Regions from separate parts of the Paenibacillus sp. OK060 genome, predicted to be linked through region 3. Evidence: riboswitches for the same ligand, from Rfam matches in the RefSeq annotation. Region 3 holds a riboswitch; each other region holds the start of a gene.

Region 1 (7,304 bases), on a different contig from region 3:
TGCCACAACACGTAACCACTAAAGATACCGAGAAGTGTCGCGATAAACGCCGCTGCAATTGCATGCGAGAGCTTTTCCATATCACTGAGATCGGCAAGCGCTGCGATGAGGCCTACAACGGCCCCGAGTACCCCGAGTGTTGGTGCATACATCCCCGCTTGCGCGAAGATCAAGGCACCGCCACGATGGCGCTCTTCTGTAGCATGAATATCTTCCATGAGTACATCACTTACAAATTCCTGATCATTGCCGTCAATAATCATACGCATACCGCCGCGCAGGAACTGATCATCAATATCTTCGACTTTCGATTCAAGTGCAAGCAAACCTTCACGACGGGTGGTGGAAGCCCAGTCCATAAATGTGCCGATTAGAGAAACACGGTCAATCAGTTGTTGCTTTTTGAACAGTACCCCGAATAGCTTGGGGATTTTTTTAACTTCAGACATGGGAAATGCCATGAAAATAGTTGCTGCCGTACCAACAAAAATAATAACGTAGGCTGCTGGGTTGTTAACCAGGTTGATAAGGGGCGCACCCTTCAGGAACATACCCACTACAAGTGAAACCAGCCCTAAAACTAGTCCGATAATCGTTGAAATTTCCATCATACACCTCATCCATGAGATAAAATTGAATCCTTTCAAGCGGCTTTATTCGGGCTTCCGGACGAACGTTACACCGCAATCCGTTTAATGTTAGGCATCCTTTAGGGTTGCAGAAACAGTTAAAACGGTCATGTATAGTATTTATCGACCAGATGGCCTTTTTTTTTAAGGGTTATTTTCAGGTATAATAAGATCAAATCTGCTCCTTAGGGGCTAAATAGGAGTGAAAAGCCAATGGGCGTAAAGCATGGACGAGATTATGAAGGAATATTGACAGATTTGACAGAGGCTATAGGCCGAATACCGGACCGCTATGTTTTCTTTGAAATGGATGAGGAAGAATGGTCGCGCCTTGGTGTAACAGAGCAACTCGAAGTGGATGAGGCATTGGCGGAAGATCTGTTCTATGCACTGGGTGAGGAGTCGGTCATTCCGGTAGGAAGTGGAGTGGTCATTCATGACAAGGATCAGCACCGAATTCATATCTTAATTGGGGAAGAAGAACTGACTTTTGTACCGCTCATTTAGTATGCTCCTATAAGATATTTTGCATGGAAAACCGAGTTGGAGAATCTCCCTAAAGCCTTATGGTTAGTGGATCTAGCGCCATTTGTACTATTGGAATTTGAGGCTTGTCCGTGGTAAGATGATAGTCATGAAACGGGCGAACCGCAGGGCGGTGGACCTATGCGTTTGGGTTGCTATGGGTAGCACCAAAGGTTTCGGTGGCAGCATGGACAGTTGTCTGTGATAAGCCATCATATGGGGAGGAAGATAACGTATGGTTTTTTCGCAAGAGGAAGTCGAAGCTCATCTGGGAAGGCTGGAAGGCTGGGAACTGGAAGAGGGACGATGGATTGTCCGCAAGTTCGTATTTTCCAACTACATGAAAGGGATTGCATTTGTGGACGAGGTCGCAGCGATTTCGGAAGCGTTCAATCATCACCCTTTCATTACGATTGACTATACAACAGTCACACTGCGTCTCACATCATGGGATGAAGGTGGCATCACATCTGTAGATATTAAAGAAGCAGAGCAATATAATGAGGCTTTTGAGAAAATGAGGTCGGAATAACCTGGATCGGTTATATCGCACTACCGGAAATGAGTGAAGCATACATGTCAGACGATAATCAGAACAAACCTCTTATTGCTGTCGTAGGCAGCCTTAATATGGATCTGGTGGTGAAGACAGACATCATTCCTGAGGAAGGCGAGACGGTGAGTGGGGAGGAACTGCACTATTTGGCCGGGGGCAAAGGCGCCAATCAGGCGGTTGCTGCTGCACGACTGGGTGGACAGACTACGATGATTGGTGCCGTAGGTTCGGATGGTTTTGGTGAACGCCTGTTGCACAGTCTAACGGAAAGCGGGGCGGATGCCTCGCTAGTTCGCATTCTGGATGATACCGTTACAGGTACGGCCTCTATCTGGCTCTCCAAAGGAGATAACCGGATTATTGTTATTCCTGGAGCGAATGGGCAGGTTATGCCTGCGATGCTGGAAGAGGCGGATACGGTAAAAAGCCTGACTGCAGCCGCAGCGGTGCTGCTGCAGCTGGAGATCCCGCTGCCTGCGGTCACCCGCGCCGCCCAACTGGCGGCTGAAGGCAGCGCATTGGTGGTGCTCAACCCGGCGCCTGCGGTGCCGGGTCTGCCCCAGGAGCTCCTGCGGTGCGTCGACGTCGTCACGCCGAACCGCAGCGAGCTCGCCGTGCTCACCGGCCGGGATGATCTCCGGCCGGAAGACGTGGATGCGGCGGTCGCAGAGCTCGCCGCATCCCTCGGGGCCGCTGTCGTCACGACGCTCGGCCCCGAGGGGGCTGTGTACGCGGCAGCGCCTAGCGGCCGCGTTCAGGCAGAGCGTGCCGGCGCGTGCCGTGCGCCCGGCTACGCCGTAAGCGCCGTCGACACGACCGGCGCTGGCGATTGCTTCAACGGCGCGCTGGCAGTAGCCCTCGCGCGCGGAGAGACGCTGGACGCGGCGGTAAGCTTCGCCATGGGCGCAGCCGCGTTGTCGGTGACGAAGCTCGGCGCCCAATCCGGGATGCCGTCCGTACGTGAAGTGCAGGCTTTCCTTGCCGAGCAGAAGGCAAAGAGCCAGTAATCTATGCATGTTTTAGCTGAATCAGAAGCCGGCGGGCAGGATACGCTAATGCATCTAGATGGCGCCATAGCATGATGGTTGTTTTCATCGGAGCATCCCTGAAATGAACAAGAGGCTCTTACTTCCCAGCATGGGAGAGTAAGAGCCTCTTCTCTGTATGACCATGGATAAATCCAGCAACCCTGTAATACCAATAAGGGTTGACTACGTTGTGCGTCTAGCGCCAGCGTGGTTTAGAGCATGAGTAAAGAGCAGAGGATGATTGAAGCCATCACACTCTCTATACATGCCCCCTGCCACAAACTGATCGCCTTGAACATCTTGGATTACTTCTTCTCCGCCAGCCACATCGCAATATTCGCGATTTCTTCATCCTTCAGCTTGTCTTTGAACGAAGGCATACCGCCGCTTTTACCTTTGACGATGGTCGTATAAATCTTCTCCACATCGTCCTGGCTGCCAATCTTCTGCAGACTAGGGCCCATGCCCCCTTGAAGCTGATCGCCGTGGCAGGTAATACAGTTTGCTTTGACCAGTGCCTCAGCCTGTCCTGCATCCATTGTAACTTGTGGCATTGTCGGTTTCGCTTCTTCCGCAACTTCCTCTTTCCCTGGAAGCGTAAACATTAGTACAATAGCTAAAGCGCACGCTGCAAAAAATACCCCGCTCATGATCCATTTGTGCATCCCTTATGTCCCCTCCAGAATGAAAGATCATCTAACTTGAAACTATCCATATCATTATAACGGAACCTGTAGTGACATCATAGCATTTTGTGGTAATTTTTTGAACTAATCACATAACCGGGAACTTTTTAGGGTGATTTCAAGCCCTATTTATTCGCGTGGACCTTCATAGACCATACAGTAAAAAGGTTTCAAACCGCTCGGTGTCTGTCGTTCGTATGTATCCTGCGTAACAAATCCGACTTTTAGATAGACGCGAATGGCCCGGTCATTCCAGGTCAGAACTTCCAGATCAATTTCGTTTGTAGGGTTCCGGCGAATGGCTTCCTGCACAATGGCCGAGACAAAAGCCGTCCCTTGTCCATGACCACATCGATCGGGGTGCATGCCAAGCCCAATGCGGGTGACACCTTCAAGCGGGAAGTATTGAGCAAAACCGCAAATCTGCTGATCCTCTCCCAGCACCACCGCATATTGTTCTTTCCGTAGCTTGGGATCGCCGAATTCCACTTCAAGTGCTTTCATCTGCTCCCAGGGCAGCCAGCTATAAATATTATAAGGCGGGTCATACTGCCAATCGCAGATTAGTTCCGCGTGTTCTTCTTGCATGGGCACAACGTGAAACGTCACAGGGGCTTCATCCATACAACTGCACGCTCCTCTCATTGTGAACAAGCTATAATGATTTTGATTTGTCCATATACATATATACATATGTCATTCCATATCTAAGCTTGTTTCCACTCTACAAAAGAGGCGTTCATTTGGCAAGTCCTCGTTTTTGAAAAAAAGTGAAACAAAAGTTCCGGTAATTTCGTTTATATTATAGTGGGATGGGTAAAAACATTATAAGAGCACGGGCGAAGCAATGAAAAATAGCTTTAAAAAAAGTTAAAATTAGGTTTGATAGCTATCCCGAATATGTTAAGGAAACGAAGTACAAAAAAACCGCCGGATAACATTCCTGCGGAGAATGTACCAGACGGTTCTATTATGCTTCGTTACAGTAAAGTTATTGTTACAGCATGACGTTGCTCGGCTTGTCCCTATTCAATGGCCAATGTCTCATATGCGTCCGTGCTCATAATACGTTTAGCGCCAACATAGCGGTTGGCCCAATAGCTTTCGCTTAATTCGCTAATTGTAACTCCTTTGGAAGAAGAGGAGTGTGCAAACTTCCCATTCCCTACAAAGATCCCTACGTGCGAGACCCCTTTGCCCGTTGTATTGAAGAATACCAGATCACCTGGTCTCATTTCCATCCGGGATACCGAATCACCCATGTCGAATTGTGAACTCGATTGGCGAGCCAGATCAATGCCCAGCTTGTCGAATACATAACTTGTGAATCCAGAGCAGTCAAAGCCGTTAAGCGTTGTTCCTCCGCTTTTGTATGTAGTCCCCATTGCTGAATCAATAACTTGGTCCATTTTCGAATCTGCGAATGCGCTGCCTGCTCCAAGCGATAATGCGAATGTGAGGCTGAGTACAGCTGCGGTTAATTTCTTCTTAAACAAGAGATATACCCCTTCCAATGCCTGCGAGGTTAGCTTAAGGATTCGGTTGAAGGTCCCCTATGATCCCTCTGTTGCAAGATCAATTCACCCATAACTGGTTCCCCCGCTTCCCAGGTGCTAGGAATTTGGCTATGCTAGTTATGCACCTGCGAAATCAAGAAATGACGATTAAATTTTAAGTAGTTACAAATATGAAGGTAAAGATTACAAAGTTGTTACTAAAAACTCACTGCGATTATTGTAACAGAGGTATATCACTTTGGCAACGTTTAACAACAAAATTAACAAAAAAAACCTCGACCTTTGACGGGGAAAGGTCGAGGTTTGCTTGTTTAACGGCATTTGAAGAATACAACTTTACATAGAGATGGTAACCGTTTTTAACCGTTTAATTTAATCCTTGACCGAGTTGGACTGCCATAGGCGGAAATGGGCACATATTTTCCACAGGCTCAGCAAGCACCGGGCAAGTGGATACGTTTGTTGTAGTATAAGACCAGTTAAGCCGGTTAGTAACCATGAAGCTGAAGTAAAGGCACCAAAGACCAACAGATGAAGGCCGCCCAGCAGGACAGCAATGCCGATTAGAGTGATGACTTGGCGTAGTGCAATCCATATAGCTTGAAACGTACCACGTGCTCCGCCTTCCCCATCGGGAGCTGAGATACCAAACTGCATGTACAGTAGGACATGATGGATAACCCACCCGTATACAATCCAACCAGCAACATAGGGAATACCAGGCAAGAGCAGATGGAGGGAATGAAAACCTTCCATAAAGATGGAATAGAGCTTTGGCGCGAGCCAATAAGCGGGTAGCAGCAGTAATATAGTCCGAATGGTGTGGAGCAACAGCATCGGTTTCCATAAATTTTTGATACCGCGAATGAATGGAATGCGCTCTTCCGAATGGTTATAATGCTGGAGCGAGTAGAGCAGCCCTGCCTGAATGAGTGGGCTAATCAGAATCCGTATCAGCAGCATAGCCCCTAAAATCCATAAATAGCGGTGAACCTCCGGATTCGTTGTCAGACCGAGTTGGCTCTCCATTTTAAATAAAATCGTACTGAGTTCCCCTGTATCAGGGTCAGGATAACGCAGGAGCAGCGGAACCACAGCTGACTGCACCATCCGATAAAGAAAGTATCCCCATACTAATTGATAGAGAAATAAGAGTGCCGCAATGAACATATGCTGACGGACGAGAAACCAGCCTTCACGTATTTTCGCTTTCACTGTATCCACCTCACCATGACAGACTTCCGAATATGGCTTCTATAATTTTGGTTGCGCTCATGCTCCAGCGGGATTTAGTTGGCTCATCCAGTCCGGCTTTCAGAAAATTGTTCATATGATGGTTCTCCAGCACAATCGTGTATAGCGGATCAGTCATAGCCCAGGAAACAGGGGAAGTATAGGTCAGTTTGTAGGTAATGCGCTCCTCGCTACCATCCCATTCTTTCGTCATGGTTTTCCCATCTTCGAACATAATTCGAACAGGAACCTTCTTATATTCACTCCCTTTTTTCTGCAATGTAACCGATGACTCGTACAACGTTTGGCCGTCTTTCAGGATAGGATTGATTGCGATCTTTTCCACTGCAAAGTCAGCCATGCCATCGCCGTATACATACTGATTAAAATAATCGGTCCAGGATGTACGCGTCACTTGTTCCACGACCTTTTGAAAATCAGACGAAGTAGGGTGTTTGAAGCGGTATTTATTCACATAGGTCGAGAGAATACGCTCCATCGTTTTAGCACCAACCTGTTGTTCTATTCCAAGTAATACAAGCTTGCCTCGTGTGTATACGTTTGCTGCATATTGATTCTGGGAATCAAACTTCCAGGAGTCCTGTGTCAGTGAAGCTGGAGAAGTAATGAGACCAGCTTGTACGGGCAGATTCGGGATAAGTCCGTATTCCTGTTCCATTACTTTGTCTTCTGCATAGGAGGTGAATCCTTCGTCCAGCCAAGCCTCTTCAAATTCATTACTCGCGACCATGCCGTAAAAATACTGATGCCCAATCTCGTGCACAACCGTGCGTTCCAGATCGTAGCCAGGAGCAGAATCATCTGCACCGAAGGCGGTGACCAAGGTAGGGTATTCCATTCCCCCTGCGCCATTCCCTGATTTGGGCGGGACAACGATGGACAGTGTGGAATACGGATAAGGGCCAAACCACTTGCTATAATTGGATAGCGCTGCTTTGGCGGCGTAGAAATAACGTTCCTTCAGATTCTCATGAGCAGGGTCGAGATACAGCTTGATTCGAACGCCTGGCACATTGGGAGCAGAGAAGGGTTCTTCTGCATAAACAAAATCAGGAGAGGCTGACCAGGCAAAATCATGCACATCATCGGCATAGAACTGATATACTTTT
Region 2 (7,304 bases), on a different contig from region 3:
TTTTCCAACGGATAATCCGTATGATGTGTTTCGTCCGGATGAATCCACGGACAAGCAGATTTTGCTGCTTGATCGGCAAGACAAGTTACATGAGTTGTCAGAGGTGTCCGACATTGTCCGTTCAATCAGTGGTCTTCATCGCGGAAAACATCATTTGTATTATCCGCAGAATAAGGTGGATGCGATTGTTCATGAATTACCGTCCCATATACGCCCCTATTTCTCCCATTAAATGATGCGCAATGCTGTTCAAGAATCATGATGTAAAAAAGCTTTCGAAAAGAGCTATTTTTCATGATACAGTAATCTGCTTTAATGGAGAGTACATGTAGATCGACATAATTTTGTAATCAAAGTAATTAGAATACAACCCGATTGCCTAAAAATGAGCACATATAGATATGAAGGAACTTGTTCGTTCTACATGTTGTGCTCAACAAACAATGAAAGAAATATAAAAAAAACATGATCCAATTTAGTAATAGTTATGTTCTGGTTAAGACTGCAGGATGGATTAAATAGAGATAGTCGTTTATTCGACATGAAGGGAGAAATACAGCATGATGTTGTTCGACACACATACACACCTGGATGCACCACAATTCGACGAGGACCGCGAGGAAATGATTCAGCGTGCTGTGGATGCAGGCGTTGGTCGCATGATTAATGTGGGCTTTAACCGGGAGACCATTCCAACCACGATGAAGCTGGCTGAAACCTATGATTTTATATATGCTGCCGTAGGCTGGCACCCAGTGGATGCAATCACAATGCAAGAGGGTGATATGGAATGGATTGCATCTTTATGCAAGCATGAAAAAGTGGTAGCCATCGGTGAAATTGGTCTAGACTATTACTGGGACACTTCACCGAAAGAGGTTCAACATCGCGTATTACGACAACAGATTGGTCTTGCCCGTGAGTTGAATATGCCGATTGTCATTCACAACCGGGATGCGCATGAGGATATTGTAAAGATTCTGCGTGAAGAGAAAGCTGGAGAAGTAGGCGGTGTCATGCATTCCTTCTCTGGCAGCTGGGAAACGGCGAAAATGTGTCTGGATTTAGGCTTTCATCTTTCCTTCGGAGGGCCAATCACGTTCAAAAATGCAAAGCAGCCCAAAGAGGTACTTGAGAAGGTTCCTATGGACCGATTGTTCATCGAAACGGACGCTCCTTATTTGACACCGCACCCTTATCGTGGAAAACGAAATGAGACAGCGCATGTACGTCTGGTTGCAGAAGCAGCAGCGGAAATTAAAGGCATTTCGGTAGAGGGAATTGCAGCAATAACGACCAAAAATGCCATGGAACGATTTGGGATTCGTTAAAAGATCGAGCAAAACGGGTGAAAAAGTGAGTTAGGCGGAGTTAATTTGCTTTTTGATCCAAATAAATCAAGAATATTACAATATTTTAACCAAATATTTAGAAAAACGTACTTGAACAACGCTTTACAACATGCATAGAAACAGGATATCATCTTTTCAGTGAATTGTTGTGCGGAAAATTGGACAGATGTTCGGGGGATGAACAAAGGGACACTTTCCGATGAAACAACATTACTTTCATGAATCAGTCTCGCTGAGTCTCCGTTAACGGAGAGCGGGGGAACCAATAGGGCTTAAACATCGGTGTTTGCAGCCGATGCGCAACATGCACTGACCCAAAAGCAGCGTATGAATCTGCGAAGCCGTATTTGATTTCTTCTTTGGGTCTCGGGGTGAATTCAAGGGCGTCCGCCATGAGCGGATGACCGGAGATAGGGCGGCTCTCTTTCGCCCGAACCCGACAGCTAACCTCGCAAGCGGAAAAAGAGAGGCAACCTCGTGCATGAATTTCCGATATTCAGAATCATTCGGAAGCCACGAAAGAGTTCCTCTTAAACTCTTTCTTTGGCTTTTTTGTTTTTGAATAAAAGAAATACTGTCATCATACGGTAAGTATTCAGGAGGATGACATCATGTTGCGAAGATTGATTCATGGTGCAGAACCGGATTATGTTGGTCCGATCTGTGTTCTGTAGAAAATTTGGTATAGTCGCGTCAAAGACATCATGCATTACTTTAGACGGCGAGGCTATGAAGGAGGACGGAGAAGTGGGCACATTCCAACCAGAAGAGACCCATGAGTCACGATCATCCAGTAAGTCTTTCGCGTTGCGGTGGAAGCATGAGAACTTGCGTCAAATGGCATTGATCGCGATTTTCTCAATTGCGCTTACAATCATGATCTTGTTAGTCGTTTACGGTCAGGCCGGGAAACAAATTTCACTGGTTATTGATGGCAAAGCTCAAGCGGTAGAGACTCGTACAGGAATGCTTCAGGAAATGCTGGAGGAGCAGTCAATCACAGTCAGCCCTCACGATCAGGTATCCATGCCCTTGAATGGGGCGATCACAGATGGAGACCGCATCGTTATTGAGCGGGCCGTTCCAGTTAATATTACGGCAGACGGGGACACCAAGACTCTGTATACAACCGATTCATCGGTAAAAGATGCGATTAAAAAATCAGGTATTCAAATTGCAAGTGAAGACAAAGTATATCCGGCGCTTGGAACCACTATTGAAGCGGATATGAAAATCCGTGTAGTGCGGGTAACAAAGCGTACGGTGGAAGTGGAACATCCGATTGCTTATAAAGTGATCAAAACGGCTGACCCTAGCTTGTACAAAGGCGACAATCGTGTCGTTGTGAGCGGTAAAGAAGGCACACTTGTACAGCATATTGAAAAAGTGTTTCAGGATGGAGAATTGGTCTCCAAAAAAATGGTGGGTAAATCGGTCGCAACGAATCGCGTCGATAAAGTGATTGCCATTGGTACCAAAGCCAAACCTGTTGTGAAAGAGCCAGTGATTCAGACGGTATCGGCGCAGACTTCCACGACAAAAACAGCAACAACCACGAACTCGAAGAAAACCGCTGCTTCGGGCAGCAAAGTAATTACCGTCTCAGGCAGTTCTTTTAAATATTCAAAAGTCTTGAAAAATGTATCCATGACGGCATACTCTTCTGAAGAGCCTGGTATCGGCACAAAAACAGCTTCAGGTACTCGGGTAACTGAGGGACGTACCATTGCGGTTGATCCCAAAATCATTCCGATTGGCTGGTGGGTGTATATCGAGGGCCTTGGCTTCCGTCGTGCGGAAGACACAGGTGGTGCCATTAAAGGCAACAAAATTGATGTGTATTATGATAGTGTGAAGCATGCCCTGAACTTCGGACGGAAGAAAGGCAAGACGGTATATGTGATTGGTCCGGTGAAGCCGGAAGCGAACTAAAATCGTTTTACTTTGAAATGGGAATGCTATAAAATATAAGCATGAATGATTCATGCGGAATATGCGGCGGAGGGGTCTGAATTCAGTCTCCCCCGCCGTTTGGCAGAGAAGAGGGATATTCCTCTTCTTTTTGCGTTAGAAAGGAAGAAATGGAACATGATAAAAGAAGTGATCGTGGTAGAAGGCCGTGACGATACCGTAGCCATTCGACGTGCGGTTCAGGCAGATACGATCGAGACTGGTGGGTCCGCCATCAACCAGCGCATTCTAAAGCGGATCGCACTTGCTCAAGAGAGACGTGGTGTCATCGTACTGACAGACCCGGATCATGCTGGTGAACGTATTCGTAAAATCATCGCCAATAAAGTACCTGGTTGCAAGCATGCTTTCATTCCGGAGGCAGATGCTACGCGCAAAGGCGACATCGGAGTGGAGAACGCTTCACCGGAGGCGATTCGTCATGCATTAGCACGTGTACACACGTCATATGAAGGCGCACCAAGTTTGATCGATTGGGAGGATCTGATTGCGGCGGGACTGATTGTGCACCCACAGGCTGCTGCACGTCGTATGGAGATGGGCAATCTGCTGGGCATAGGTTATTGCAATGGCAAGCAGTTCCACAAGCGGTTGAGTGTATTCCAGATTACCCGGGAAGAGTTCTCCGAAGCATTATCGCAAATTGAACGTGAAGGATTGTGAGCGTATGAAAGGCATGGAAGAAACCGTAGAAATTGCAACACCCAAACGAACCAAAGAAATTATTCAAAGACACGGATTTTCATTCAAGAAGAGCTTAGGTCAGAACTTTCTGATCGATCAAAATATATTGAACAAAATTGTAAATGCAGCTGATTTGGACGAGTCCAAGGGCGCACTTGAGATCGGACCAGGGATCGGCGCACTCACAGAACGTCTGGCTCGGGTAGCCGGTCCTGTAACGGCTGTAGAGATTGATCAGCGATTGATCCCGATTCTGGGTGAAGTGATGCAGCCTTATCCAAACGTTCGTGTGCATCACGGGGATGTGCTGAAGCTGGATCTAGCTGAGTTGTTCCATACCGATTTTGGAACGGTAGATAAAGTGAGTGTTGTAGCCAATCTGCCTTATTATGTAACGACGCCAATCATGATGAAGCTGCTCGAAGAGAAGCTGCCTGTAGACAGCATTGTGGTCATGATCCAGAAGGAAGTGGCTGAACGCATGGCTGCTGCACCAGGATCAAAGGACTATGGCAGTTTGAGCATTGCGGTTCAGTACTACAGTATGCCGGAATTGGTATGTATTGTTCCGCCCACGGTCTTTATTCCGCAGCCTAATGTGGAATCGGCTGTAATTAAGTTAAAGGTGCGTGAACAACCACCGGTTGAAGTTCCCGACGAGGCACATTACTTCGAAGTCGTACAGGCTTCCTTTGCGCAGCGTAGAAAAACCATCTCCAATAATCTGAAAGCCCGTTTCTTCACGAAGGAGAACAGAGAACAGGCTGATCAGTTGTTGGAGCAGGCCGGTATTCAGCCTTCAAGACGGGGAGAAACATTGAGCCTGCAGGAGTATGCGACACTCAGTACCGTAATGTGGGAAGCTGGGGTACGATCAGCTCTGTAAAATTCGGATGAACCAATCCGGGTTTCTGCCCATACGATGGGGTAGAGGTGATTATGTTGATGAATATCGGAGACTTGGTCGTTCGAAAGTCATACGGTGGAGATGTGACTTTCCGGTTGGAAGGCCTCCAGTCGGACGGTGCCATCATTAAAGGGACCGAGTTCCGGCTGTTAGCCGATTCCCCTGTGGACGATTTGATACAGGTTCCTTATGAACCGCAGAGTGCGAAGACGAGGCAGGCCCATGTGAAGGCACATCAGACGCTCTCACGCCTGCAGCAAAATCGAATGGAACAGGCGGAGCGCAATCGTGAAGGTTTGGTTCAGGAATGGTCTGTTCAACAAGACCCGGCTTATTTCGAGATGCCTGGCAAAGTGCTGCACTTGGATGGCGATCCTAATTATCTAAAAAAAAGCATGAACCTTTATGAGCAGCTTCGTGTTCCCGCAGAGGGTCAATATGTACACGAGTCTGCCATGGCGGACACTTTATATCGTCTGCTGCCCAAAGTGCGTCCGGATATCGTTGTCATTACTGGCCATGACGGGGTACTCAAGACCCGTCAGCCCTATGACTTATATAGTCTGGGAAGCTACAAGAATTCGCAGAACTTTGTATCCGCTATTCAGGTGGCTAGGCAATATGAACGTCATCTCGATGCGCTCACGATTGTAGCTGGCGCGTGTCAGTCCCACTTTGAGGCCTTGCTGCGGGCTGGAGCGAACTTTGCCAGTTCACCAGGACGAATTCTCATCCATGCCCTGGACCCGGTCTATGTGGCAGCTAAGGCAGCCTTCACGTCGGTGCGGGAAACGGTGAACATGAATGATATTTTGCATAACACGATTAGTGGTAGCCAGGGTGTGGGTGGCGTAGAGACACGGGGAAGTTATCGGGTAGGTCTGCCCGGATTGAACGATCTATCCACGTTAAAAGTGAATCCATCAGCCGTCTAATGATGGCAGAAGAAAGTCCCATTTAGGGGCTTTTTTTGTTTGCAAAAAAATTCATTGACAACAACTTTTTGATACTGATATAATAATTAGTTTTGATTTGACAATGACTGTAAAATCCGGTATAATGGACAAGAAAAGAGGTGGTCGTCGACAATGGCTAAAAATACGCTATTGGATATCAAACGCAATCTCGATGCACATATCGGTCAGAAAATTATGCTGCGGGCTAATGGTGGCCGCCGTAAGACCATTGAGCGTACGGGTGTATTGGAAGAAACGTACCCTTCTGTTTTTATTGTTAAGCTTGATGAGGAGCAAGAAACTTTCAAGCGAGTATCCTACAGTTATGCTGATATACTTACGGAATCGGTGGAAGTCATGGTATTTGATCCAGGCAGCCAGACGCATAGCTCCTACATGGAGACGTAAGTATCGATTTACGGCGATTCTGCCCCCTTGGGCAGGTCGCTTTTTTTATTTTTGCAATAATCCCGCTCGATTCATCGGAGAGGCATAGTTGATCAGGAATGAGTCTGGGGAAGAAGCGGCATACTATTTGGACAGGTTCAAGGCATTTTTCTTGGCCTGGGGGCAAATAGTCCCGGATACAAATGGACTTATCATGAATGAACTATTTCGAGGAGGATGACCCATGAGCCGGAGAAGAAGAAGTGTAATGTCGGATGAACTCAAGAATGAACTGGCAAAAGACCTAGGATTCTATGATACCGTCCAGCAGGAAGGTTGGGGCGGGATCAAAGCGAAGGATGCGGGCAATATGGTGAAACGGGCCATTCAACTTGCGGAAGAAGCGGCACGCAAATCGTAATCCGGTTCAATCGGTTTGGAGAGCGGGGCAATCCGGCAGGAATGACCTCGCTTTTTCCCCATGGATGCGGAATAGAAATGACTTGACAGCCCCATTTTGATATAATATGTTAAGTTGTCTTAGGGAAAAGGTGAGGACGGGTGAACGCCTTGAAAATTTACGAAAAAGCGCCTGCTAAAATCAATTTGATGCTAGACGTTTTACATAAAAGAAGAGATGGATTTCACGAAGTTGAGATGATCATGACGATGGTGGATCTTGCCGATCGACTGGAAATGTCTGAGCTACCTCGTGACACGATCTTTATCTCCAGTCAGGCGGGATATATCCCCCTGGATGAGAAGAACTTGGCTTTTCAGGCAGCCAGGCTTATCAAAGAGCGTTACGACGTGAAAACCGGAGTTCATATTCATCTGGACAAAAAAATACCGGTGGCCGCCGGACTTGCTGGTGGCAGCAGTGATGCAGCAGCAACGCTGCGTGGATTGAATCGCCTCTGGCGTCTCAACATTCCGGATCAAGAGCTGCAGGAACTTGGAGCAGAACTGGGCTCGGATGTGCCTTTCTGCATTACAGGCGGAACAGCACTCGCCACAGGCCGTGGAGAGAAGCTGACACCAATGCCG
Region 3 (7,304 bases):
ATACAAAAGCTTTTATGCAACAGGCGTAGGTTACACCCTCTTACTGTCTGCACTCGGTGTAATATTCGGGGTAATTATCGGTTTGATCATCTGTCTGTTACGTCTGCATGACGTTTCAATTCTGCGTTGGATCGGAACAGCTTACGTTGAAGTTATTCGTGGTACACCAATGCTGGTTCAGTTGATGATTATCTATTACGGTCTTGCTCTAACGTTGGGGATTAATTTCACGCCGCTTCAGGCGGGGATTATCACACTATCCATTAATAGTGGTGCCTATCTTGCCGAGATTTTCCGCGCTGGTATACAGGGTGTGGATCGAGGCCAGTTGGAAGCAGCTCGTTCCCTGGGAATGGGTAGAGGTGCGGCAATGCGCTTCATTGTGCTTCCACAAGCGTTCAAAGCGGTGTTGCCGGCGATCGGTAATGAATTCGTGACCATTATCAAGGAATCTTCCATCATCTCGGTTATTGGTATGGTGGACATTATGTACCAGGCAAGTGTAGTCAAAAACATTACGTACCAAGGAATGAATCCATTCCTGATTGCAGCGGCCATTTACTTTGTGCTGACGTTCATTTTGTCCAAGCTGCTGGGTCGACTGGAAAGGAAGTTGAGTGCAAGTGATAGACGTTAGACAATTACACAAATCATATGGAAATAACGATGTGCTCAAGGGCATTAACGTAACAATTGGCAAAGGCGAGGTTGTCGTGGTCATCGGTCCGTCCGGATCGGGGAAAAGTACCTTTTTGCGCTGTCTTAACTTATTGGAGCAGCCTACTTCCGGTGAGATTGACTTTGAGGGAGTTTCGATCACTGACCCTAAACACAACATTAATGCAACTCGTGAAAAAATGGGGATGGTATTCCAGCATTTCAATCTGTTCCCGCACAAAACGGTGCAGCAGAACATTACGATTGCTCCCATTAAAGTGAAAAAACAATCTGCACAGGAAGCGGAACAAATCTGCGCAGATTTGCTGAAGACGGTTGGCCTGTCTGACAAAAAAGACGCTTATCCTAATCAGCTGTCCGGTGGACAGAAACAACGGATAGCTATTGCAAGAGCGCTTGCGATGCAGCCGCATGTCATGCTGTTTGACGAGCCTACTTCAGCACTGGACCCTGAAATGGTCGGTGAAGTACTGGATGTCATGAAGCGGCTTGCAGAGGGCGGCATGACTATGGTTATTGTAACGCATGAGATGGGCTTCGCACGCGAAGTAGGGGACCGCATCCTGTTCATGGATGGCGGGGTTATTGTAGAAGAAGGAACCCCTGCTGAAGTGTTTGGTGAGCCTAAGCATGCACGTACACGTGACTTCCTTGCTAAAGTGCTCTAATACATCCAAGTCATCATTAGGATGAATTGGATGAAAATGCAAAATATATACTGTGGATGAGAATTCTTATTCCCTCATAGATCCCTGTCGGCGACCTGTCGGCAGGGATTGTTTTGTTGCGTGTGAATACACACGGATTTACATAAAAAGTAACGTTTCTGTCATCAACGATATAAGCTCAAATAGACATTTTTTTGAAAAAATCGCTTGAATTCAGCAAAAATATTGAAGTGAATTAGCCAGATGGTAACATTTACTACGACTCTTGGTTACAAAGTTGTGATATATTTGTTCCTGCCGAAACTTCCGGAGTTGGGAGTGTGGGGGATGTAACGATGCAGAGTGTGCTTGGGGAAGAATCATTTGCACACGGCTTGGGGTGAATTAGGGCTACATAAATTATTAATGTAATTGAACCTATAGGGTGGTTTCCTCCATCCGAATCCGACAACTAACTTCGCAGGCATAATGAGGGAGGAAGACCATGATTAACAAGAAACGTATAGCCAAAACAGCAACAGCTTTGCTGACAGCAGCAATGCTCATTCAGGCCGTTCCGGCTCATGCTGATTCAGTTCATGTGGCCAAAGAGGGGGATACCTTCTACACCTTATCCAAACAATATGGAGTTGGACTTAACGCTCTTATTAAAGCTAACAATGAGATTTCAGCTTACAACATTTATGGTGGTTTGAAAATTACGATCCCTGGTAAAACAACGAACACAGCTTCTGCAGCAGCAGCTAAAACGGAGGCCAAAACGGTAACTGCCGCAAGCCTTGACGTTAATGCAGATAGTAAAGTTGTACAAGCCTGGGGTAAAACGTTTGATTACAGCAAAGCTGTCGACGTCAAAGCAACAGCATACTCCGCAGACGCTTCCGAAAATGGAGGATGGGGTGCCGTGGATTACTTCGGTAATCCGCTTGAATTGGGTACCATTGCAGTAGACCCAAGTATCATTCCATTGGGTACAAAGGTACTGGTGACAGGTCATACACATCCAGGACTGCCAAAACAGGCATTTGTAGCAACGGCTCGTGATGTGGGTAGTGCCATTAAAGGTCACAAGATCGATATCTTTATTCCTGGCAGCAAGCAATCCGTGAGCACATTTGGTATTCAGGATGTTGAACTTTACATTTTGAAATAAAATCAAAGCGTAGCTGCACATCATCATATGTGACTCCAACTAAATCTAAATTAAACAATAAAGGGTGTTCTCCAATCACGATAATGTGAATGAAGGACACCCTTTTGAATATCCGACTGCCGTATTCTAAACCTATTTACCCTTTGGCAGTTCCAGCATTTCGTCCAAAGTCACCAGCTCGTACCCGCGGTTTCGCAATTCCTCGATAACTTCAGGCAACGCCTCGATGGTACCACTCAGCTTCGATCCGACACCGCCTCCTGCATGTTGCAGAACAATGGAACCTGGTTTAACGGCCGACAGGATGTTTTGTTTGACTTCCTCTTTGGAGAGGCCCTTCCAGTCCAGGGAATCGACGTTCCAATTCACAATGCTGTAATGTTGTTTGGCCGCCCATTGCAGCTGTTGCTCATTAATGTCGCCATAAGGTGGACGAATCATTTTGGGCGTGTACCCCGCCAGATTCCGAATAATATCCCCGGTATGTAAGATTTGTTTGCGAAATGCATTCATGGACAGCTTACTGAACTCCGGGTGATTGTAGCTGTGATTGCCAACAATATGCCCTTCCTTTACCATGCGTTTCACTAAATCCGGATGTTTCTCAGCGCGATGTCCCACAATGAAAAACGTAGCCCGCACCTTGTATTTTTTTAGAATATCCAACACCTGCGGGGTGAACCGTGGATCAGGTACGTCATCAAAAGTCAGTGCGACCTTTTTTGTCGAGGGGCCATTTGTTTTGAATGTATCCGCATATTTCTGTCTGAGCTGTCCCAGCGTCAGCTGCTCCTCTTCAGAAGAATCAGACTTCGAAGCAGGTTCGGTTTGCGGGCTTGAAGAAGCCCATAACTGAGCAGGAGCGTAACTTCCTCCCAGAAGAATGACCATGATGGATAACATTATGAGGCGTATACGCATGTTAGTGCCTCCTTTTCCCAAATTGCGTTCTCTTTGGTATGCCCGGGGCCATCCGTATTTATGCATAATGTGAGATGTTTCATTGCTGATTTATCAAATCGGAGCCATAATTCCACCATATATATATAGAAAAGGACAGGTGGATCAGGATGAGTACATACGACTTAAATTCCGTTCGTTTACAGGTGATTGAGGCAGGGGAAGACAAGCTGTTTATGGTAACTGGAGGCAGATCACATATTGGAGCAGTAGCGACATTTTATCCGGACCGTGAGCGGGTAAGCGGGGCTACGATGCATATTCCGGGGCATAAAGAGCAAGAGCTGTGTGAAAGGCTCGCACGTAAGGCTGCCCTACATTTAAAAGTAACCGTGACCGTGATTATGGGGATTCACTTTGATGCAATTACGCGCATGCAGATTGATGAGATTGTGCAGACTGCAGAGAAGCTGCTTGATGAAGAGCTGTGCCAAACTAGTCAACTGATTCAATAGTTCGATGGACGCTAAGTAGGCTAAAATCGTTTTTTATGATTTTTTTTGTTAAAATTGAAACGAGTAGAACATTGCCACGTATGTATGTTTATATACAAGGATGAACTATCGACTAGGAGGAATACCATAATGTCCATTTTCAAACGATTGCGCGATTTAACGATGTCTAACATTAACTCTATTATTGACAAGGCAGAAGATCCGATCAAGATGACGGATCAATATATCCGAGATATGCAGGAAGATCTGGAAGATGCGGAGAAAGCTGTTGCTGCACAGATCGCTATTGAGAAGAAATTCAAGCAGCTGTTCGAAGAACAGGAAGCTCTCGTGAAGAAACGTGAGGAGCAAGCACATACAGCAGCGCGTGCACAGAATATGGATTTGGCTCGTCGGGCACTGGAAGAGAAAAAAGTGGCTGAAGAGAAGATGGCTGAATACAAAACAAGCTATGATCAAAACAAGGCTTCTGCCGATAACCTTCGTGGCAAGCTGGACGAAATGCGCAAACAGTTGACCCAAATGAAAAATAAACGTGAAACATTGGTTGCGCGCTACAACGCTGCAAAAGCTCAAACCGAAATCAACAAGGCGCTGAACGGATTTGGCTCCGATACTGCAAGTGCCGGCATGAAGCGTATGGAAGAAAAAATGATGCAGATGGAAGCTCAGGCTGAAGCTAGCAATGAGATGTCGTCCAAAGGAAAATCGCTGGATGATGAGTTCGAGAAGCTGGGCAAGGATCAGGCTGTTGAGGATGAACTGGCAGCATTGATGAAGCAATACGAAAATAAGAACTAAACCTTGTAAGCAAGCAGGGGCACCAGCGGAGGAGAGACCAGCGTTTCTCCTTCGCTTTTAATTGCGGTTCATGTTGAGATGTGGGGGCTATGTAAATGGATTTGAACATTTTGGCAATGCTGGTCTGGACGTTATCGGGTTCGGTTTTGCTGTTTGTCTTAATGTATGTGGATTCTTTGTTCACGAAGTATAAGGATTTTGCCGAAGTGAAGGCGGGCAATATGGCCGTTACAACACGTATGGTTATGAAGCTGTTTGCTCAGGGATATGTACTCGCCACCTCCATTTCGACAGCGGGTCATCTTGGAGAAGCGTTGTTGGTATCCGTTGTTTCATTTATCATTTTGCTGATTCTGGAGAGTGTGGTTCACTTTATGATTCGGAGATGGGCCAACCTGGATCTGGATACGGGAATACAGCAGGGCAAGACAGGTTATGGTTTGTTCTCAGGTGCACTACATATCGTGGGCGCATTAATTATTGCAGCTTGTTTATAAGATAAAGAACAGGAGTAATGGGTATGAGTGTGTGGAAACGGATTAAAGGGATAATAGCCAAACCTGAACCTCCTAAGGCAGAGAAAACAATGCTTCAGCTGGCACCTGGTGATATCTGTGAGGTTTCGCTGGTCACCTATGAAGTGGTTGGACGGGTACATCATCGAGCGCGGAATGCAGCTGTCCTCACGTTGCAGGATGGTACGGCAATCCGACATTTGCATATTGAAGAACGGGAAATGACCCGGTATGCCCTCTATACACCCATTGATGGCCGTCTTGATGCACCAGACGAGGTGCCTACGTTGCTGGATCTGGATGGACGTGCGTATCATCTGGAGGAAGAATACGGAGGAATGGTAACCACTGCAGGCAGGACACCCTATGGTCAGGCTGGGGAACAATTAGTATGGCAATATCAGTCTGATGATAACATGCTTTTGCGTGTGGAGTGGCAAGACAGAAGATTTACGCTGTATGAGGGTGAGTCCATTCTTCCTGCGGATATCAAAGTGATTCGTTCGAGCTAGGAGAGGTTCCAATGAAAAAGCGCTTGGCACATGGATTAAAATTAATGCTGGTCCTCAGCCTTGTGATGTCGCTGCTGTCCGCGTGCGGAGCACCTTCCGTTCAGGACACATATCCGCTTGAATCGGTCAGCGGCAGTGGTAACACGACATCCTATGTGTACCGAGCTGCCGATCGTACCGTTCCAGAGGTTGCTCAGGAATTATCTGAACAACGGAAGCCGGATCAGATCTCGGCGGAAAATACAGAGCGGATGTTCCTGGTGTATCAGGACCAGTATTATCATTTGCAGCAAGACCCGAATAAAGCGGAAGACACCTTGGTTGAGGTGGATTCCAAGGAATATGTTCGGAAGAATTATGATTCGTCATTTTTGCAAGGTTACTTAACCGCAACATTAATTGGTAATTTGTTTGATTCGTTTGGGGGTAGAGGGTCCGGTACGTATCGTGGTTATACGAACAAGGACACGTACAAACCAAGTGAAGGTTCTTATCGGACACCGACGAGTAAAGACAAAAAGGTTGCTCCACCGATTACCGTTGACCGAAAAGGGTCAATTACCCGGCGTGGCAGCGATAAGGATTCGAGCGTAGGGTCCGGTGGAGGATTATTCAGCCGAAATAAGGAACAAAGCAAAGGCACAATTGATCGTAATAAAAGCAGTGGCGGTCTTGGAGGATTGTTTGATTCACCCAAGAGCTCTTATAAAAAGCCCAAAACGAGGGTTGGCGGTGGCCGAATCATGAGGCGTAGGTAGCACATCTCTTGAATGGGGCCCGCAATATTAAATCATTCGCAGAAGAACAGTGAAAAGGTAAGGTGGAGCGAGCTATGCCACTGAAAATGACCTTGGAGGCTGTTCTTTTTGTTTTACGATTTGCGGACATGATGGGACTTTCGAACACGAGGAATGGTTGTGGCTGGTTGTTTGCGAATCCAGCGGATATAAGGAGCGATGCGCTCATCTTGCCTTAGGGCCTGTATCTCAGTTAAACCTAAGGCTATAATATCGCGATTGGTATACAGAGAATGAATTTGTTTGTGGCAAGGGATACAGAGATCGGCAGTAGGCATGTGCGTTCCGCCCATTTCCTTTGGTGTCAGGTGGTGGACTGTTGTCTCGACAGGCTCCCTTCCACATAATTCGCATCGTTGGTTCATCAAGGTCAGCTCCTTTTCTCTTACATATTATGGTCTGTGTATTCGTCTTTCATGTGAATGGGGGGTAGGAGAGTACTTGTCATGACCTGGCTTTCGGGCTACACTTTTTAATATGAACAAATGACTCAGGGAGGTTCTATCACCATTGAAAATAAATACACATTTAACGGATATGACGACTGCGAAATTTATCCGTAAAGCTATACAGGTGCCGGACGCGCAGGCGAAAGTTGCTGCTCATGTCAGATCGGGTTCAACAGAAAAAGTAACACTTGAACAAGCACATGGTCGAACGCTTGCTGAGACGATTCATGCTCCCCATCCTTACCCATTCTTTCGTCGTTCCGGAATGGATGGGTTCGCGATTCTAAGCTCGGATACGATTGAAGCATCCAGCGAG
Region 4 (7,304 bases), on a different contig from region 3:
CTCCATGAAGGTGCCTCAGAACGCTGCTTGGTGGAAAAAGTTCCTTGCTTTTGTTGGACCGGGTTACCTCGTTGCCGTTGGATATATGGATCCTGGGAACTGGGCAACGGATATTGCCGGTGGTTCACAATTCGGATACACGTTATTATCCGTTATTCTGATTTCAAACCTGATGGCTGTTGTGTTACAGTCTCTCGCTGGCAAGCTCGGGATTGTCACAGGACGGGATTTGGCACAAGCCTGCCGCGAACGATTCAGCATGCCTGTTGTGATCGTATTATGGATTTTGTGTGAGCTTGCGATTGCAGCCACTGACCTTGCCGAGGTTATTGGTTCAGCCATCGCGCTCAAGCTGCTGTTCAACATCCCCATGTTATACGGCGTCATTATTACCGCTGTCGATGTACTGGTCATTCTTTTGCTGCAAAATAAAGGCTTTCGCGCATTGGAATCCCTCGTAATTGTACTAATGGCTACCATCGCCCTCTGCTTCGGGATTGACCTGTTTCTCGCTAAACCAGATATGGGTGGCGTCATGCATGGTTTCGTACCGAATGTCGAGATTTTGCAAAATCCGGCTATGCTCTACATCGCCATCGGGATTATCGGCGCAACCGTCATGCCCCATAATCTGTATCTGCATTCTTCCATTGTGCAGACCCGTCAGATTGAACAGACACCAAAAGGAAAAAAAGAAGCGATTCTGTATTCCACCATGGATTCAACCATCGCTTTAACGCTAGCTCTGTTCATTAATGCAGCCATCCTGATTGTGTCTGCTGCCGTGTTTCATAGTGCGGGTATGACCCAGGTGGCGGAAATTACAGATGCTTACCATCTGTTGACACCTCTGCTGGGAACCACCATCGCTAGCATCCTGTTCGGTGTAGCCCTGCTGGCTTCAGGCCAAAACTCAACACTCACCGGCACGTTGTCCGGACAGATTGTAATGGAAGGCTTCCTGAACATTCGTATTCCAGCGTGGCTTCGTCGACTGGTTACACGTCTGATCGCTATCATCCCGGCCGTCATCGTAACAGCCATTGCTGGAGAGCACGGAACAGAAGAACTGTTGATTCTTAGCCAGGTTGTGCTGTCTCTGCAGCTACCCTTTGCCGTCATTCCGCTGGTAATGTTTACGAGTGACAAAAAAAGCATGGGGGCTTTTGCCAACAAGCTGTGGCTCAAAATCATCTCCTGGATCATTGCCGGAATTATCGTTGTCCTGAATGTGTATCTGATTATCCAGACCATTCTGTTGTTCTAGGTTAAACGGAATTACGCCGTATTTTGTCTAACTCAAAAAGGCTGATCAACTCAAGTAACGTACCCCTTGAGACGATCAGCCTTTTATATGTTAGAGCAGCAGCCTAATTATACCGAATAGTTCATAAATACTGCTCTTATTTAGTTGTCTGAATTTTGAGTTACCATTAACAAAGGAAGAAGTTCCTCCAGTGATTCAATAGTCCAGTCTGGACGCTCTGCATCCGCAAGCTCCGGCTGGAATCTGCCATAACCCTGCAAAATCCGGATCGTGTGCATACCCAGCTTCTTAGCCGGAATAATATCATTATCAATCCTGTCGCCGATCATGACCGCTTCCTCAGGTTTGCATCCCGCCTGTTTCAACGCTACAGCATACAATTCAGGATCAGGCTTGGACACTCCTTCTTCAGCCGAACAGGCCAGCACATCCACATACTTGCGCAAGCCGTAGCTATCCAGCCGATTTTCCGTCCCCGGACTCTGATTGGCAATGATACCAATCTTATAGTTTTGCGACAACGTCTGGAGAACAGCGTCGGCTGACGCGAAGGGGCGCTCAAGCTCTTTGCGGAACTTCAGCTTCTCCTGTATCTGTTCCCGGTGCCCCTCGTCGCTGATAAGGGTACGAATAGCCAATTTCATCGGCCATTGCTCGTAATTTCGGTAGGAGGCGGCAAATAGTTCTCGCACCGTCTGCATCTCCACCTGATAACCAAGCGCACAAGCTTCACGAACGAACTGACCGATAATATCATCTACCGGCTCCCATTCGTCCACGAGCGTATCCCCCACATCAAAGAACAACCATTGTATTCCACGTACATCCGGCACGCCTATTCCTCCTCGTTAGCCACAGGAAATCCATATCCCTATTTCCCAAACCATAAAAAAGAAGACCCACCAACATGCATGAGTCTCCTCAAGTTTCCGTTTATTTATGATTTCAATTATAACAGGCAGCTGACACTGGATCAATCACAGGAATAGTACTAGCCACTAGCCATTCAGTAGAAACCCAACTTCCCCATTCAAGGAATATACAATACGGTCTGCTCCCATTCCCCGATAGATCCCTTTGGGGTGGCTTTGTTCCGTAATGACACACAGGGACTTGGATGTCCAGGAGCGGCAGATCTGTAAATATCGACAGGTCAGGTTTAGGCTATTTTCAAAAATAAAAACATTGCCGACACTACCTTGCGGCAAAAACCATTTCTGAGCAGCAGCTGTGTTCATGCGAATGACATGCTCCACACCAATCCTCCGGAGCCTGCGCTCTTCCCCTGCACTGTTGGTCAGAACGGCAAACGGCATTTTTTTGTACATCAGCAATTTGATAAATTTACGTCCTGCTTCATTTGGAGCAGTCACTAAGATCATCTCTTTATCCATCATTCGTTCCTCCCTTGGCGTGAAAAGACAACAAAAAAGAAGCGTGGGGGACCAAGGCCTCCCGGACGCTTCTTCAATAATCCATAGCAAAAAGACACTATGAACCAGCGTACGGCTTGTTGCCTCTCCCTTTAACGCTTACGAGGTTAGCTGACGGATTCGGGCGCGAGAGTCGCCCTATTTCCGGCTGTCACCGGAAAATTCACCCCATGGATGCCTACTGTCCTGGACAGTTCATCCTGTTGGTTCCCCCGTTTCCCACCCATGAATGAATGGAAACTCAGCGATTAAAACATCGTTCTTTTATAATCATTAATCAGAGCGATATTATCGTTTGTTTCGTTTTTCATGTAAAATTTAATTTAAATTGGAATTACGATATGAATCATACACCCGTGCCATATTGGTGTAAAGTCTGCGCAGATCACCGAATCGACGGATTTTTGCCATTTCACATCAATAATAGCGCTTACAACGTATCCATTCTCTACCCATCTCATCAAAGCTCTCTAATTCTCTCTTTAGCGAAATTCAGGTAGCAAATCAGTCACAGATCATACACGACAGCTTCAAATTGAGTTAAAAAAGCAATATTAATTTTGCATTATTTAATTGTAATCAATATAATAGAAGAAAGAAGAATATGAAATGGAGGCGATTTTCATGTCAGTCTACGACTACAAAGTAAACACCCTTCGCGGTCAGGAAGTTGAAATGTCCAACTATCGTGACAAAGTACTGCTTATCGTGAATACAGCAAGCCAATGCGGCCTCACACCTCAATTCAAAGGTCTGCAAGAGCTTCAGGATAAGTTTAAAGACTCCCCATTCGAAGTTCTTGGTTTTCCAAGCAACCAGTTTGCACAGGAAAAAGGCTCTTCTGATGATATTGCCGAGTTCTGCCAGATGAACTATGGTGTTAGCTTCCCGATGTTTGAGAAGATCGATGTGAATGGTTCAAGCGCTCACCCTCTTTTCCAGCACCTTACCAAAGAAGCGCCAGGCGTACTCGGCTCCAAAGCCATCAAATGGAACTTCACCAAATTCCTTGTGGATCAGAACGGACGTGTTCTGAAACGGTATGCTCCCAAAACAACACCTGATAAAATTGAAGCGGACATCAAAGAATTGCTTAAATAACAAGTAAAGGCCATCCGACCCCAGCAGACAGAATGAGCATGCATTCAGGGGAAACGGGTGACCTTTTTTTGTCTGGCCCATCTGTACTGTAAATAAAACAAAAAAAAGAAGCTTCCCATACGGGAAGCTTCTTTTTTATCGTTCTTATGATGCGGTCGAGAGGACTCGAACCTCCACGGGTATACACCCACTACCCCCTCAAGATAGCGTGTCTGCCATTCCACCACGACCGCATGTCGTAAATAATCGGCAACAAAATTGATTATACCCGGTTCATGTTTAAAAGTAAAGCATTTTTCTTAATATCATTTTAACTGCGCTTTTCCTTCCATAAATCGTATAATCTCGTCATTTTCTCCTACGAAGTGCATATGATTAAATTTAATCCCGTTTGTATACCCGATTAGGCCGATCACTCTACTTTATTTGTATTACCATCCTTCATATCCCTTAGTATAAAGTAACTCATAAAGTTATATAAAATAACACTAAATAGATTTAATATTCAAAAAACAAAGAAACTATTGACAAAAAGCGGATATTTATGTGAATATATATATCATATAATTCGGATTTACAAACATAAAGCGAACCAAAAAGGAGTATAAATGTTATTTAACATAACATTTAACGAACGTAGGAGGCGAAAGATTGTGAACCGTGGGAATAAGCTGCTCGATTATGTCAAACTGCTTGATTCCTCTATCCAGGTCGGAGGGTTCACCCATTCCTTCGGTATGGATGCCCATATCGCTGAAGGTACCATTCGTAGTGTTGAAGATCTCGAATCATTCATGCGCTGTCAATTGCATCCCAGCATCGTGCGTCTGGAAGGTATGGCGATTAAAGGCATATACACCGCCGCAGATCACAAGGACGCATGGCGTACAGCCCTCATCGACAAACTCGTTCATGTCCAGCGCACCCCAGTCAATCTTAGAGAACATGCCTCCATTATGGGCAAACGACTAATTAAGCTAGCTCGCGCACTACACCCCTGGATTGATTTTAGCCATCTCGAACAAACGCTGGCTAAGTATGAATCTGTTGGCTGTCTCCCCACTGTTCACGCCTGGATTAACCACCACCTCGAAATCCCTGTCGAGGAGGCGGTCCTTGGTTATCTGCATTCAGCCATGAGTGCCTGCATAACCGAAGCCTCCAAAGTGATTCCCCTTAACACCGATACAACCCAGGACCTGCTGGTTCGCCTGGCCGCAGACCTGGAGCATGAATGGGATACCGTCAGCGCCTCCGCTGCGGATGGACCGGTACAACCGACCTCATTGTCCATGAAAACGTTGTTTCCAAGCTTTCACATGCTTGGAGCAGGGCTTCACGCATACAGAGCCTAATTCCCATCCCCTTTTTCTTCACACAACCCACCTCCTCACACAGTAAAATATAAAAAAACACGCCGCAACCTCATTGCTGGCGTGTTTTTTATGTCATTTATTTTGTCTATTTAACGCATTTACGCCATTTAACACATTAAAATACACTTATTTCCGTCTTTTTTAATTGTTAGATGACGCAAATGCGTATATAATAAAACATACAGCTCGCATATCTATATATTTTACACCAAGAATAACCAGCTGAACACTACATTCCAACGAGGGGTGAACCCTTTTGAACAAAAAGAAACCTGTGACTCCTTTCGGATGGGCCATTAAACGACGACTAACCGAACTCCAGGTCGACCAAAAGACATTTTGTGAACAGTATGGCATTCCGCCATATCGTCTGTCCAATCTCATTCACGGTACCCGCAAAGCAACCCGGTTCAGGAACCAGGTCGCAGACATCTTGGAAATTCCAGATGATTTAAGATAAGATTTCTGCCAAGGAGGAGCTCATTTCATGAGATACTTAATATCCGATCTGGAGAGATTATCGTTCCAGTCCATTCAACACCAACTTATCATCGTCGATCACAACTGGATCATTCGAAGCTGCAACACCGCTTGGCAACATGGACTTGGGCAACTGCTTCCCAAACAGAGCGTAACAAGCCCCTCCAGAACAGCACCTGAACCGCCTCATTACCTTCATCTTGTAGAGGGGTGGACATTACGCGAGGAGAAAGCAAAAAATGCGAAGATTGTTCAGGAGTTGAAAAGTATCACTGCACCTTTTAAAGACAGTTATACATACGATATCTCCGTTCAAACTGCTCACAGCGAACAGCGATGGTTCCGTATGGAACTCACCCCATTGATTCAGGCCGACCCATCCCTGCTGTCTGATCTTGCACTGATTGCACACACGGATGTTACCGAACAGAAACAGACAGAACGCCAATTGAAGAAGGCTCTGTCTGAAGTGCGCACTTTGCGTGGACTGCTTCCCATCTGCGCTGTCTGCAAACAGATTAAGGATGAACAGGACAGCTGGAACTCTGTTGAAAGTTATTTGGAGAAGCACACCCATGCCGAATTCACTCATGATATCTGCCCGGATTGCATCCGAAGACTATATCCGAAGTACTCCAACATTCTGGACAAACGCTCCTGAACTCATCCTACGCCATGAACCTTAGCTAGACAGACAGATGGTGCTCAAACTGCGACATATCCAGCTCTCGCGGTGCTCCTTGCAGTGCAATTGCCCCTTTGTCCATTACATAGATATAATCTGCAGCACCGCGTACAAAATCAATGCTTTGCTCCACCAGCAAGATGGAGATCTCACCCTTTTCCTTAATTTGCAAAATGACCTGCCGGATGTCCTCTACGATGGAAGGCTGAATACCTTCTGTCGGTTCATCCAGAAGCAATAATCCCGGCCGGGCAGCCAGTGCGCGGGCAAATGCCAACTGCTGTTGCTGCCCACCACTTAGATCACCACCCTGCCGTCCATACATCGTGGCAAGCACCGGAAACATCGCAAGTACATCCTCCGGGAACATCTTTACACCCGCTGCACTTGTCTCCAGACCCAGCAGCAGATTTTCTTTTACCGTAAGCTGCGGGAATATTTCCCGCCCCTGCGGCACATATCCAATCCCCGACCTGGCCCGTTTGGCCGGATCGTGGGTGGATAATTCCTGACCTTTCCACTGAATACTTCCCTTGCGCGTTTTAAGAAGCCCCATCAACGTCTTCATCAAGGTGGTTTTCCCCACACCATTACGTCCCATCAGGCATACTACCTGACCTGGCTCGACATCCAGATTCACACCGCGCAGCACATTGCTTTCCCCATAGCCGGACTCAATTCGTTGCAGCGACAGCATGGTCATCCCTCCTTTTGCCCAGGTAGACTTCAGCCACTCTCGGATCTTCCTGCACTTCCGCCATCGTACCTTCCTTAAGAAGTTTGCCTTCATGCATCACCGTCACTTTGGCTGCATACTCGCGGACGAATTCCATATCATGCTCCACTACCACAACAGACCTTTCTCGCGCAATCTCCTGCAGTAGGCGACCCGTCTTGTGTGTTTCTTCGTCCGTCATCCCCGCTGCCGGTTCATCCAGCAGCAATACACGGGGTTCCTGCAG

What was found. A riboswitch is a leader RNA that binds a small molecule or an ion and turns the genes downstream of it on or off. The one in region 3 is predicted to bind cyclic di-AMP.
Region 1: linked by a shared signal. The riboswitch ahead of BLS14_RS31830 (C40 family peptidase) and the one ahead of BLS14_RS08980 (3D domain-containing protein) in region 3 are both predicted to bind cyclic di-AMP.
Region 2: linked by a shared signal. The riboswitch ahead of BLS14_RS30915 (3D domain-containing protein) and the one ahead of BLS14_RS08980 (3D domain-containing protein) in region 3 are both predicted to bind cyclic di-AMP.
Region 4: linked by a shared signal. The riboswitch ahead of BLS14_RS17815 (HAD family hydrolase) and the one ahead of BLS14_RS08980 (3D domain-containing protein) in region 3 are both predicted to bind cyclic di-AMP.

The regions. Positions count from the first base shown of each region.
Region 1 covers NZ_FNFR01000018.1:28,078-35,381, reverse strand. Annotated here, with positions in the region: gene motA (flagellar motor stator protein MotA) at 1-608, opposite strand, end outside; gene BLS14_RS31855 (hypothetical protein) at 843-1,136, shown strand; gene BLS14_RS31850 (4a-hydroxytetrahydrobiopterin dehydratase) at 1,390-1,686, shown strand; gene rbsK (ribokinase) at 1,716-2,717, shown strand; gene BLS14_RS31840 (c-type cytochrome) at 3,044-3,403, opposite strand; gene BLS14_RS31835 (GNAT family N-acetyltransferase) at 3,554-4,048, opposite strand; gene BLS14_RS31830 (C40 family peptidase) at 4,450-4,920, opposite strand; cyclic di-AMP (ydaO/yuaA leader) riboswitch at 4,924-5,061, opposite strand; gene BLS14_RS31825 (hypothetical protein) at 5,314-6,156, opposite strand; gene BLS14_RS31820 (M1 family metallopeptidase) at 6,167-7,304, opposite strand, start outside.
Region 2 covers NZ_FNFR01000015.1:47,446-54,749, reverse strand. Annotated here, with positions in the region: gene BLS14_RS30925 (HD domain-containing protein) at 1-232, shown strand, start outside; gene BLS14_RS30920 (TatD family hydrolase) at 561-1,331, shown strand; cyclic di-AMP (ydaO/yuaA leader) riboswitch at 1,573-1,826, shown strand; gene BLS14_RS30915 (3D domain-containing protein) at 2,100-3,284, shown strand; gene rnmV (ribonuclease M5) at 3,441-3,986, shown strand; gene rsmA (16S rRNA (adenine(1518)-N(6)/adenine(1519)-N(6))-dimethyltransferase RsmA) at 3,991-4,893, shown strand; gene yabG (sporulation peptidase YabG) at 4,953-5,849, shown strand; gene veg (biofilm formation stimulator Veg) at 6,003-6,278, shown strand; gene BLS14_RS30890 (small, acid-soluble spore protein, alpha/beta type) at 6,502-6,678, shown strand; gene ispE (4-(cytidine 5'-diphospho)-2-C-methyl-D-erythritol kinase) at 6,828-7,304, shown strand, end outside.
Region 3 covers NZ_FNFR01000002.1:605,523-612,826, reverse strand. Annotated here, with positions in the region: gene BLS14_RS08990 (ABC transporter substrate-binding protein/permease) at 1-637, shown strand, start outside; gene BLS14_RS08985 (amino acid ABC transporter ATP-binding protein) at 624-1,346, shown strand; cyclic di-AMP (ydaO/yuaA leader) riboswitch at 1,632-1,828, shown strand; gene BLS14_RS08980 (3D domain-containing protein) at 1,831-2,499, shown strand; gene BLS14_RS08975 (polysaccharide deacetylase family protein) at 2,632-3,420, opposite strand; gene BLS14_RS08970 (prenylated flavin chaperone LpdD) at 3,570-3,914, shown strand; gene BLS14_RS08965 (PspA/IM30 family protein) at 4,044-4,715, shown strand; gene BLS14_RS08960 (DUF350 domain-containing protein) at 4,811-5,212, shown strand; gene BLS14_RS08955 (DUF4178 domain-containing protein) at 5,236-5,742, shown strand; gene BLS14_RS08950 (DUF4247 domain-containing protein) at 5,754-6,500, shown strand; gene BLS14_RS08945 (restriction endonuclease) at 6,614-6,904, opposite strand; gene glp (molybdopterin molybdotransferase MoeA) at 7,077-7,304, shown strand, end outside.
Region 4 covers NZ_FNFR01000004.1:579,561-586,864, reverse strand. Annotated here, with positions in the region: gene BLS14_RS17825 (Nramp family divalent metal transporter) at 1-1,267, shown strand, start outside; gene BLS14_RS17820 (HAD family hydrolase) at 1,408-2,100, opposite strand; gene BLS14_RS17815 (HAD family hydrolase) at 2,266-2,661, opposite strand; cyclic di-AMP (ydaO/yuaA leader) riboswitch at 2,782-2,957, opposite strand; gene BLS14_RS17810 (glutathione peroxidase) at 3,325-3,801, shown strand; partial or broken gene BLS14_RS33585 (hypothetical protein) at 3,780-3,845, opposite strand; tRNA gene BLS14_RS17800 (tRNA-Leu) at 3,952-4,034, opposite strand; gene BLS14_RS17795 (urease accessory protein UreF) at 4,455-5,156, shown strand; gene BLS14_RS17790 (hypothetical protein) at 5,434-5,637, shown strand; gene BLS14_RS17785 (nitrogen regulation protein NR(II)) at 5,665-6,318, shown strand; gene urtE (urea ABC transporter ATP-binding subunit UrtE) at 6,344-7,039, opposite strand; gene urtD (urea ABC transporter ATP-binding protein UrtD) at 7,017-7,304, opposite strand, start outside.